DNA from 2 places in the Ruegeria sp. TM1040 genome. Region 2 is predicted to be linked to the other one. Evidence: riboswitches for the same ligand, from Rfam matches in the RefSeq annotation. Region 2 holds a riboswitch; the other holds the start of a gene.
The links. A riboswitch is a leader RNA that binds a small molecule or an ion and turns the genes downstream of it on or off. The one in region 2 is predicted to bind FMN.

Region 1 (5,777 bases), on a different replicon from region 2:
TCGCCGTGAGGCGCATTGCCCACGAGGCTCATGACATAGGGTACACGCACCGACCCCTCGCAGGGCAGGACAAATTCAAAATTTCCGTCTTCTTCGTATTTCGCGCGATAGGCGTTGAAGTCGTAATCAAACAGGATCGGGATCTCTCCCGATACGACCCGCGCATAAGACGTCTGCTTGGGCACGATCGGTGCGTTCTCTGCCAGCTCGGAAAAATACTCGATTGCGGGGTCAAAGTCTTGCAGATCGCCCCCAAAGGAAAGGTTGACGGCGACGGCCCCGGCATATCCGACAAAGGCCGACGAGGGATCCAGATAACCCACCATTCCCTGATAGGCAGGCTTTTTCAGGTCTGCAAAGCACTGCGGGACGGGCGCGCCGCCAAGGGCGTCCACATTCACAAAGAACCCGATGGTGCCGTAATGCACTGCGAACCACTTGCCTTCGGGGTCTTTGAGCCCCTCCGGGATCTCGTCAAAACCTGCGGGCTTGTACGCCTCGACCAGACCTTCCTTGCCCGCCTTGATGCCGGTGGTCACACCGTAATAGGCCACATCTGCCACGGGGCTGTCTTTTTCAGCCACAAGCTGTGCAAATGTCTGGCCGGAGTTCTTGTTGTCATGCGGAAGGCTGACACCGATCTCGGTCTCGATGGCCTCCAGCATGGACGCCCAATCCGCCCATTGCGGGGGGCAATTGTAGCAGATGGCGTCTTCGGCCTGCGCCGAAGATGCAAAAGACGCGGTCAGCGGTGCCGCAAGAGCGGTTGCAGCCAGAACCGTAAGAGCGATATGTTTCATGGGTTCATCCTTGTTTGTCGTTGGACGTGAACGGGGGAACAGACGGCGACTGGGCAGCACCCCGGTCGTCGTCAGGGCTTTTCGCGCGGGGTCCGGACAAGGTTGCCCCGGCGCGGAAAGTAAAAGGCAGGGGCGCAAGTTCTGTCATTGCGCCGCCCTGCAGTCCGGTCAAAAGCGTCTGTGCGGCCTGGCGACCCATTGCCTCTGGGGTGGTCTCGATCGTGGCAAGCGAGCGATCCAGCAAACGCCCGACCTCGATCCCATCGAACCCCACAACCGACAAATCCTGCGGGACATGCCGCCCCATCAAAGGCGCGGCTTTTTGCACGGCGATTGCCAGGAAGTCATTGGAGGCAAAGATCGCGGTCAGATCCGGGTGGTCCGAGAGGCGCTGGGCAAGGATACTGGGCGTGTTGGCTTCGGTCTCGGTGATCTCGATCAGCTTGGGTGGGGCCAGATTGAGGGCGGCACATTGCGCCCGAAACCCGTCAAACCGGTTGCGTGAGCGGTCCGAGGTCGAAAATCGCAACGCCAGAAATCCGGTGCGCTCGTGGCCGTAGAGGGCAAACTGGCGCGCGACTTCTGCGGCGGCCTGCGCGTTGGACACATGCGCGCTGGGCCAGTCGGGCAGAGGGTCGTGAAACATCAGGCAGACGGGGATGTCGCGCGCCCGAGCCTGTGCGAGCGGCACACTCTCCTGTGGCGCGGCCATTGTCACCAACAGGCCGTCGACATCCTTACTCAGGAGAGTTGTGAGAATGTCATTGTCCGTTTCGTCATCGTAATTGGAGCTGGCGACCAACAGCTGATACCCGTGGCTGCGCAACTCTTCCTGAGCCCCCTGCACGGCCTCCGCAAACACCGGGTTGGCGAGCGACGGAATAAGGCAACCGACGGTCATGCTCTTGCGGCTTTGTAAGGCGCGTCCAGTCGCGGAAAAGACAAAACCCATGCGCCGCGCTGCATCTTCAACACGAGCGCGGGTCTCAGCGCTGGCGGGGCCGGATTTATTCAGCACGCGACTCGCAGTTGCGACGCCACATCCGGCAGCGAGGGCGACATCCTTGATGGTTATGCGGGTCCTGTCGGTCATTTGAACCTTTTGCGAGTCGTGAGATGGAAACGTTTCCAGCCCAGCAAATAGCGGGATAGGGGCACAGTTTTGTGACGTTTGGCACGAAACGCAGCCGGATGACCTAACGGGCGCTCGATGGTTCGGCGTGCCCTGTGCATTGACAATGCCGCAGAGGCTGCCTAGCTCTTTTCCATTCTCAGGGCGGGGTGAAATTCCCCACCGGCGGTTATAGCCCGCGAGCGCCACCTCTACGGGGTGGGTCAGCAGATCCGGTGGAATTCCGGGGCCGACGGTCATAGTCCGGATGGGAGAGAATGTACTGCGTGTACCGATGGGTGCAGGTGGTCTTTTGCGCTCTGGGATTCTGTCATGTTGAAAGGATCAAGAGCTATGACAAAATCCCCAAAATTCGCCTTCATCAAGGCGCAGTGGCATGCCGATATCGTGGATCAGGCATTGATCGGGTTCCAAGACCAACTCGCCGATTTTGGGCTTGACGCCGCCGTCGACGTCTTCGACGTGCCCGGCGCGTTCGAGATGCCGCTGCTGGCTCAGAAACTTGCGGCCACGGGTGAGTATGACGCGATCGCCGCGGCCGCTCTGGTCGTGGATGGCGGGATCTACCGCCATGATTTCGTGGCACAGGCGGTGGTGTCCGGGTTGATGGAGGCCGGCCTCAAGACAGGCGTGCCGGTGCTGTCGGTATCTCTCACGCCGCATCATTTCCAGCCGAGCGAGGAACACCAGACCTTCTATCACGCGCATTTTGTGAAGAAGGGCCGCGAGGCTGCACAGGCGGCAGTGCGGATGGCCAATCTGTACCGCGATCTTACCCCAACTCCGGTCGAGGCCGTGGCCTAAATGGCCTGCGCCGCACCTCTCAGAAAAAGAAGTGCGGCGCTTCTTTGAGTTCAGGATGCGGTAAGCGCACGTTGCAAGGCACGATAAGAGGCCTTCGGCGTGCGCTTCAGCGTCTCAAAGTCGACATGCACCAGACCAAAGCGTTTCTCGTACCCGAGCGCCCATTCGTAATTGTCGAGAAGTGACCACAGAAAGTAACCCTTCACCGGGACGCCCTCTGCAATCGCTTGGCGTACCCGCGCAAGGTGTGCCTCAACGTAGGCGATGCGGGCTGCGTCCGGCACCTCGCCCTCCAGAAGCACATCCGGGTTTGCCATGCCGTTCTCGGTCACGATGAGCGGCAGACCTCCGGTGTAGTCTTCGGCTGTGCGCTTCAGAAACTTGTAAAGCCCATCTGGATAAATCTCCCACCCCATCTGGGTCGTGGGCAGTTCGCCCACCAGCTCTGCGTAATGGGGCCAGGGGCCATTGTCTGGACCGATCACCTTGCGAGTGTAATAGTTCAAACCGCACCAATCGACCTTTTGGGTGATGGTGGCGAAATCGTCCTGCCAGCCCTGCGGCAAATGGGGTTCGAGCCCGCGCAAGGCTGCTTCGGGATAAGCGCCTTTAAAGACCCCGCCGAGGAAAAAGCGGTTGTAGATCGCATCATAGGTTTCTGCCGCGGCCTGAGCTTGGGCACTCTGATCCAGCGGCTCCGCCCATTCAAAATTGAACACCGCACCAAGGTTGTTCATTCCAAGGCCCCGCATCACTTCGATGGCGCGGCCATGGGACAACAGGACATGGTGCATGGCCCGTGCGGTGGCGCGGATGTCGCGCAGACCGGGCGCGTGATGGCCCAGAAAATGCGAAAGCCACCCAACGCACCAGGGTTCGTTGATGGGTGCCACGGAATACATCCGATCGCCGATCCGGGACATGATGACTTCGGTGAATTCGGCAAACCAGTTGCTTACATCTCGATTGCGCCAGCCGCCCATGTCGGCCAGTGGCTGCGGCAGCTCCCAGTGGTAGAGCGTCGCGCAGGGCTTCAGGCCGCGTTCGAGCATCGCGTCGGTCAGCCGGTCGTAGAAATCGAGCCCCTCGGCATTGGGCGTGCCACGCCCCTCGGGCAGCACGCGTGCCCAACTGGTCGAGAACCGATAGCACTCAAACCCCGCTGCAGCGGCGAGATCGAGGTCCTCCTCAAAGCGGTGGTAGTGGTCACAGGCGCGTGCGCCATCCTCAGAACGCACCACATTGCCGGGTGTTGCGGCAAAACTATCCCAATGGGTCGGCCCTGCGCCGCCATATTGATGGCCTTCAATCTGATAGGAAGACGTCGCGCAGCCGAACAGGAAATCCCCTGGAAAGTCGCGGCGTGTAAAAGTGAAATCCGTCATGTCTTTGATGTCCTGTTGGGGGCGGGGCCTGTTGAGCGACCGACAGTGAGTTCGGCTTCCAAAAGCTCAGTCAAGGGCGCATCGCCCGGGTCTTCGATCTGTGAAATCAGGAGTTTGGCCAACCTGCGCCCGGCATCGCGCACCGAGGAACGAGTGGCGGTAAAGACCGGCACATCGGCCCCGTTTCGCAGATAAGACAGGTCGTCGTCATGGGTGATAACCGAAATGTCGCGCCCCATTTTGAGCCCGGATTCTTCGATTGCGCGGCGCACACCAAAGGCGGCGATGATCGAGGACACCAGATAGGCGGTGGGCGGATCTTCCAGTGCCTGCGTGCGTTGCACGGTGTCGTAGCCATAGACTTCGGTCATCTCTCCTGCCGTCATCAGGGCGGGATCAACTGGGATTCCGCGTGCCTGCAGCGCCGCCTCATAGCCCTGGCGGCGGCGGTGCGCGAAATCCATGCTCTCTTGACCGTTCACAAGGCAGATCCGGCGGTGGCCCAGATCCAGCAGAAAGTCGGTTGCGCGCCGAAACGCGCTGGTATTGTTCACGTCGAGCCAGCTGTAAGGTCTGGAAATATCGGTGGCGCGCCCATGCACTGCAAAGGGCAGGCCGATCTCTTGCAGCATCGTAATCCGAGAGTCGCGCATCTTTGGTGCGTGCAACACGATGCCATCCACGTTCCGCTTGGCGGCCATTTCGTGATAGGCGCGGGACTGATCTTCGTCGGCGACCAGTGAGAGCACCATGTCGTAGCCTGCTTGGCTGTAGCTCTCTCCGGCGCCCGCAATGAAGTCGCTGAAAATCGGGTTCATCATCTCGTGCTGGGTCGAGAGCGGAATCACATGACCGATTGCCATCGCGCGCCCCGTCGCCAATGCCTTGGCACGGGTGTTGGGGCGATAATTGTGATCTTGGGCGGCCTGCATCACGCGCTTGCGCGTAGCCTCGCTGACTTCGGGATAGCCGTTTAGCGCTCGGCTCACGGTGGTTTGTGACAGACCAAGGACTGCCGAAAGTTCTTTGAGGTTCATGGGGCTGGGCCTCCAAAGCGCTTTAAAAAGTCTGCGAGAAGTCGGTCTCCGAACCCGAAGCTCTATTCAAGTTATGTCAAAGGCAACATCGCTAGTTCAAGTGTAAACTAATAATCCGAGCAGAGAATTGTTGACACTTGGGCCCGAATCCGAAATTTTGAAATCAATCAAAGCGCTTTGAATCGCTTGAGGACGCGCCGCCGAGCGAAGGCATCAAGACTGATGCGGCTCTATGGTGGATGCGGAGAGTAAAGGGAGGAGACCCAATGAAACGAGTATTGATGTCAGCCGCAGCGATCACCGCGTTGATGGCAGGAACGGCGAGCGCCCAGGATCTGATTTTTCCGGTCGGCGAAGGCGCCTTCAACTGGGACAGCTACGCAGAGCTGGAGAAGATCGACCTGAACGGTGAGCAGGTCACCGTGTTTGGTCCATGGCTCGGGCCTGACCAAGAGGTTGTTGAAAACGTACTGGCCTACTTCGCAGCCGCGACCGGTGCGGATGTGCGCTATGCAGGCTCCGACAGCTTTGAGCAGCAGATCGTGGTCGATGCCGAGGCAGGCTCTGCCCCCAATGTTGCTGTTTTCCCGCAGCCCGGTCTGGTGTCTGATATGGCCAA
Region 2 (5,777 bases):
TCTGCGGGGAACATCGGGTGCATGATGCAAATCGGATCTGGCACCGAGATCCCGATCGTGCACACTGTGGAGCTCTTGGACTGGGCAACCGGAGGCCCTCAGCCACCCGCTCTCACGGCGGAGCGCAGCCGACCCTCAGTTCCCATCTTGCGCTGAAGCTGCACAGGCGGCATCACAGAAAGGCGCGCGGAATCGTCCTTCTGCGCCCAACTTTTGCCCGAAGCGTTGGCTAGGCTGTCGCATAGGGGATGTGGAGTTTGCCCGTGCTGCCGATTAAGAAATTGATTGTTAGTGGTGTTTTATGCGTGTTGTCTGCTGCTGCGGTGGCGGGCACAACACTGCGCGGCAATGATACGCGTCTTAAAAGTCTTGAAACCACAGATGCAGGCCGAGACTGGGAAGCGGTAGGGCGGCTGGATCGTGCGGGCGAGGGGTTCTGCACCGGGGCCTTGATTGCTCCGGATATCGTGCTGACGGCGGCGCATTGCCTTTATGATCGCGACACCATGGCCCAGATCGACCCGACCTCAATCGAGTTTTTGGCGGGATGGCGCAACGGCCGAGCCTCGGCCTATCGCGCGGTGAAGCGGGCGGTCCTGCATCCGCGCTATGTCTATGACGGGACACTGTCGGCAAAACGAGTCCGGAACGACATTGCCCTGTTGCAACTGCAACGCCCCATTCGCAACACTACCGTCACGCCATTTGAAACCGACGCGCGCCCCCGCGAGGGGGCCCGGGTCGGTGTGGTGTCCTACGCGCAGGACCGCTCCGAGGCGCCCTCGCTCCAAGAGGTCTGCAAGGTGATTGCTCGTCAGGATGGTGTCCTGGTGATGTCCTGTGACGTGGACTTCGGGGCCTCTGGCGCCCCTGTGTTTTCGTTTGACGCTGGACGCCCGCGGATCGTATCGGTGGTCTCAGCCAAGGCGCGTGTCGAGGGTTCTGCCGTTTCTCTGGGCGCGTCGCTGGCCGAGGAACTGGCGCTTTTGCAGTCACAGCTGACCGGGGCCCATGTCGGCAGCCGGATGCCTCAGGGGGTTGGTCGCGTTCAGGTCGGGGAACCGCGCCGCAGCGACATTGGTGCAAAATTCATTTCCAACTGAATTCGCCCCCTCTTGAAACAAAAATGACCCTTCATACATGGGAGGTACCCAAGGCGCCAAAGACTGGGCCTTGGATCAATCCACCCGTCCCGTGTTGGGAGGGCTTTATAGCAGTTATCGCTCAAAGATGAGGATGAACCATGCGTACGTTTGATTTTGCTCCGCTGCACCGTGCAACTGTCGGCTTCGACCAGATTGCCGATTTAATGGACCGGGTGATGAGCTCGGATCTCCAGCAGCCAAGCTACCCCCCATACAACATTGAAAAAACCTCGGACGATGCCTACCGCATCTCGATCGCTGTCGCGGGCTTTTCCGAAGACGAGTTGAACGTCGAGGTAAAAGAGCACGCCCTGGTCGTGTCCGCGCGCAAGTCCGAAGAGAACGGCGAGCGCACCTACCTGCATCGCGGGATTGCAACCCGAGCCTTTGAACGCCGTTTCACCCTTGCAGATCATGTGCGGGTGCAGGGCGCCAGCCACGGCGACGGCATGCTCCATATCGATCTCGTGCGAGAAGTGCCTGAGGCGCTGAAGCCGCGCCGGATCGAGATTTCCTCCGCTGCGGCGTCCAAGCCCAAGGAAATTTCGGGCTCGACCGTGAACTGATCTGACGCAGGATGCGAGTTGCGTCCTATTCCGAGGGCTCCCGGCTGGTTAGACGGGAGCTCTTTTTATTCATGGATTTACGTTATTTACCAAGCGGTAGGTTGTCCTGCGGCAGAATGCCTGCCTTAATGGATGTATGACCCTGGCCGAGATGACATCTACCAGTACCCGCACACAGTTGATCGAAAGCGCTTGCCGCTTGTTTGCGGCACATGGGTATGCCGGGGCCTCCATCTCAGCCATCGCACAGGAACTCGGCCTCAGCAAACAGGCGCTGTTGCACCATTTTGGGAGCAAGAACGCGCTCTATGCTTTGGCGGTTGAACAGGCTGCGTCGTCGGTACTTCAACTGCTGTTTGATGCGATGGAAGATGACCGCCCGCCAGAAGAGCAACTGGAGACGTTCTTTGCAGCTTACCAATCGGCGCTGCAGGCGGATTGCGCCTCGGCCCAGATCGTGCTGCGAGAGCTCTTGGATCAGGCGCTGCCACGTGACGGAGGTACGTCTTTTGCGACCTTGTTTGAAAGCCTCGTCGCCACCGTGCAAGCCACCGAGCGCTGGGAGGGCAAAGGCGTTGCCGGGGCATTGGGCGTGGTGACGCAGCTCTTGGGAGCTGCGTCCCTGATGGGATGTACGCACGACGCCTGGGGGCGATATTACGATGCCAGCGTGCTGAGTACGGCTAAGGTTCAGGCCCGCGCCCCATTTGCCGAGATGGTCTCAGGCGTTTTGCGCGGCTGAACCCGGTTTAGCACGGGCCTCTCTGTTCAGCAGATAGGCGCTTGCAACAATGATCAGCGCGGTGCCCAGCCACATGTTGCCATCCGGCAAGAACCCAAAGACAACTGCGCCCAGCCCCACGTTGAAGACCAGTTTCAGGTGATCAAAGGGTTGAAGGAACGCTGCGTCTGCCAGCGTGTAGGCCCGCACCAGGCTATGCTGCGCCAGAGCCGTCAACAGTCCCGCGCCAATCACAAGCCAGATAGTGCCTTCTGGCAGTGCAAAGCCGCCACCAAGTGACAGGAGCGCATTTGCAGGGCTGAGGAGCAGCAGCAGATAGATCGTGACCGTCTCGGTGCTATCGCGCCGTGTGAGGTGCTTGGTCACAACGGAACTCGCAGCCCAAAAGGCCGCCGCAGCGACTGGCAGAAGGGCCGCGATCTGGAAGCGATCTGACCACGGGGCCAGGATCACCATGCCACCAAAGATGCCCACAACAACAGCGCCCCAGCGGTGCAAGGAAACATCTTCGCCGAGGAAAAGACCCGCGCCGATGGTGACAAAAAAGGGCGAAAGCAAGATCAAGGCAATCGCCTGCCAGATTGGCACATGGGCCAGCCCAAGCGTCCAGAGTTGCACACCGGCAACGGCCAGCACGACCCGGATCACATGGGTGATCATTTGCCGGGTCGACAGAACGGCAGTCCAGTTGCGCCAGATCCATGGGATGTAAAACAGAAGCGCGATCAGATACTGCCAGAAGGTCACCATCGGAGCAGAGGCCCCATGCAGCATCGTGGCCGATTGCAGTGCGGTGTTCACCAGCGCAAAGCAGGCTCCGGCGATGACCATGAGGCCAGCCGCCTTGAGCGGGGTAGGAAGCGATTGAGTCATCTGCGTGTTGTCCTTTCCTCGGTCCGCAATTGACCCAAGGCAAACGAATAGACCCAAAGCCCTCCTGCACATGGCGAAGGGCGCGGGTCTCTCCATTCTCTTTCATCCGGACTGTAACCGTCGGCCCCGGAATTGCGCCGGGTCTGCTGTCACCCTTGTCAAACCAAGGGCCGCTCGTGGGCTGTGACCACCGGTAGGGACTTTCACCCTGCCCTGAGAATATCGCCTCATGATGAGGCATGAACCTGATAGCGAAGCGATTGTGCAAAGAAAAGCACGCAGCTGCGAATTGCGCGCGACGTAAGATGCAAAAAAGAGGCCCCGCTAGGGACCCCTTTGCTGTGCGGCGACGTCGGCGCCATGATGGCAGGCGCCGGACAGATCGCGGGTCGGATCAGTCGACCTTGAACGACCAGAACATCGTCTCGCCAGAGCTGTCATCGACACCGTCATTGTCGGTCGACACCCAAGCGGTGCCGTCTGCCAGGATGGCCAAACCTTCAACCTTGTCGAGCACATAGCCGCCGGTGGATTTCAGGTCAGGCAGCAGGTCGCGGACCTCTTCCTTTGTCACGACAGGGAGATCGCTGCCAAGCGGGGCAGGAACCATATCCGAGAGCGCAATGCGATAGATCTTCTTGGTGACTGCGCGGTCATCATGCTGGTTGTCGCGCTCAATCACATAGACATGATCGCCATGCGCCACGATTTCCGACAGACCAACCCAGCCGGTGGCCGGCGCTGCCTTTGGATAAAGAACGGCGCCCCATTCCTTGGTATCCAGATTGTAGGAAACCAGCTTTACATGGTTTTCGGGATCGTCTTTCCACTCACGCTGCACCGCCATCCAGAGCGTGTTGCCAACCTTGGTGATGCCTTCAAAGCCAAAGCGCTTCTCGACGGACTGCAGCTCTGCGGGGATCGCGATTTCACCCTTGTTGGTTTTGATCAGGCCCTCGGCGCTGACGTGATAGATCGCGTGCGGGATCGCGCGTTCCGTGCGGCCCTCGGACGCCACATAGAAGCCGCCTTCGCCATCAAGCGTGATCCCTTCGAGGTCGAGTTTTTGCGCAGCGTCGCCATTGGCGCGATGAATGCGGATCACATCGGTGATGCGCGCTGGGGTCTGAGAGGGGTCAATCTTGAAGATCGAGGGCTGGAAGCCGTAAAAGCTATCATTGACCGCCCAGATCATACCGTCTTCATCCGCAACCATGCCGGAGATGGCGCCCCAGCCGATCAGCTCTTTGGCTCCTGCCGAGGTCAGATGAGGATATGTGGCTGCGCCATCCTGAAGCTCAAAGAGCATCACATGCGCCCGTGCGCCACCGTCTTCGAGGAGGTCTTTCTCGTTGGCTGAAACAAGAAGGCCGCGCTCGGGAATGGTCACATAGCCTTCGGGGCCGGTACCAGAGGGCAGCAACTGTGTCAGAACCGGTTTTGCCGGGTCGGTGACGTCATAGACGCCAACAACCGAAGCGCGCTCTGCCCCGACAAACACGAAAGGTGTGCCGTCAAACTCTGCGAAGGTCACAGATTCCGGTTCGACACCTTTGGCATCGGAACGCTTGTCCGGGTAGTGGCCGATCTGGATGATCGCATGCTCAAAAGAAACGCCAGAGTCATAGACCACAGAGCCGTCTTTGTGGAAGATGGTCCAACCGCGCGAACCGCCGTTGTAGTCCCCCTCGTTTGCGGTGGCAAAGTGATCTGCGTCAATCCAGGTCACAGCATCAGGTTCGCGCAGGCGCCCCTTCTGGCTTTCGTCAAAGATCAGTGCACCGCGCTCGTCGGTGGCATCAATGCCATCGAGGTCCACGGCGCCTGCGGAGAAGTGACTGAGAATCTCACCATCCCTGGACACGACGACCATGTGGTTGTTCTCTTGCAGCGTCACAACCGTCTCGTCGAGGTTGTTGATCGAGACATACTCTGGCTCCGGGTCCGATCCTGCGATCTCGGCCAGACCGGTCAGATCCACCATCTTCATGCTGGCGCAGTTCAGGCCGTCTTGCGTGGTGTTGATCATAACGAGGTTGCCTGCGGGCAATTGCGGAATGATCCCGTCATTCAGGTCTTCGTCGCGTTCGTTTTCGATTGCGATGGACAGGAAGGCGCCGTCCTTGGATTTTGCGAGGGAGTCCGGCTGACCGCCCAAATCACAGGAGGCAAGTTCCGCGCCTGTTGCGGTGTCAAAGGCCATGACTTGCCCGGAAGGCTGGGTGTAGCTCTCCGAGGTGTTGACCCCGACATATGCGATGGTACCGACCACTGCGACCGAGGTGGGCTCGCCCGGAAGGGCGATATTGCCTTTGGGCACCGGGTTGGCGGCATCGGTGATGTCGATCATCCCAAGCGCGCCCAGCGGGCTGTCGGTATAGACCAGCGTCATGCCATCGGCGGTCACGTCGATGATCTCGGGCGAGCTTTCGCGGCTCTGGTCGGCACCTT

Region 1: linked by a shared signal. The riboswitch ahead of TM1040_RS01965 (6,7-dimethyl-8-ribityllumazine synthase) and the one ahead of TM1040_RS16910 (DMT family transporter) in region 2 are both predicted to bind FMN.

The regions. Positions count from the first base shown of each region.
Region 1 is NC_008043.1:316,191-321,967, reverse strand. Features, by position in the region: gene TM1040_RS01975 (ABC transporter substrate-binding protein) at 1-800, opposite strand, end outside; gene TM1040_RS01970 (LacI family DNA-binding transcriptional regulator) at 805-1,893, opposite strand; FMN riboswitch at 2,064-2,195, shown strand; gene TM1040_RS01965 (6,7-dimethyl-8-ribityllumazine synthase) at 2,266-2,736, shown strand; gene TM1040_RS01960 (GH1 family beta-glucosidase) at 2,787-4,121, opposite strand; gene TM1040_RS01955 (substrate-binding domain-containing protein) at 4,118-5,158, opposite strand; gene TM1040_RS01950 (ABC transporter substrate-binding protein) at 5,425-5,777, shown strand, end outside.
Region 2 is NC_008044.1:2,635,959-2,641,735, reverse strand. Features, by position in the region: gene glcF (glycolate oxidase subunit GlcF) at 1-156, shown strand, start outside; gene TM1040_RS16925 (trypsin-like serine peptidase) at 249-1,103, shown strand; gene TM1040_RS16920 (Hsp20 family protein) at 1,244-1,711, shown strand; gene TM1040_RS16915 (TetR/AcrR family transcriptional regulator) at 1,863-2,453, shown strand; gene TM1040_RS16910 (DMT family transporter) at 2,433-3,326, opposite strand; FMN riboswitch at 3,417-3,551, opposite strand; gene TM1040_RS16905 (esterase-like activity of phytase family protein) at 3,721-5,777, opposite strand, start outside.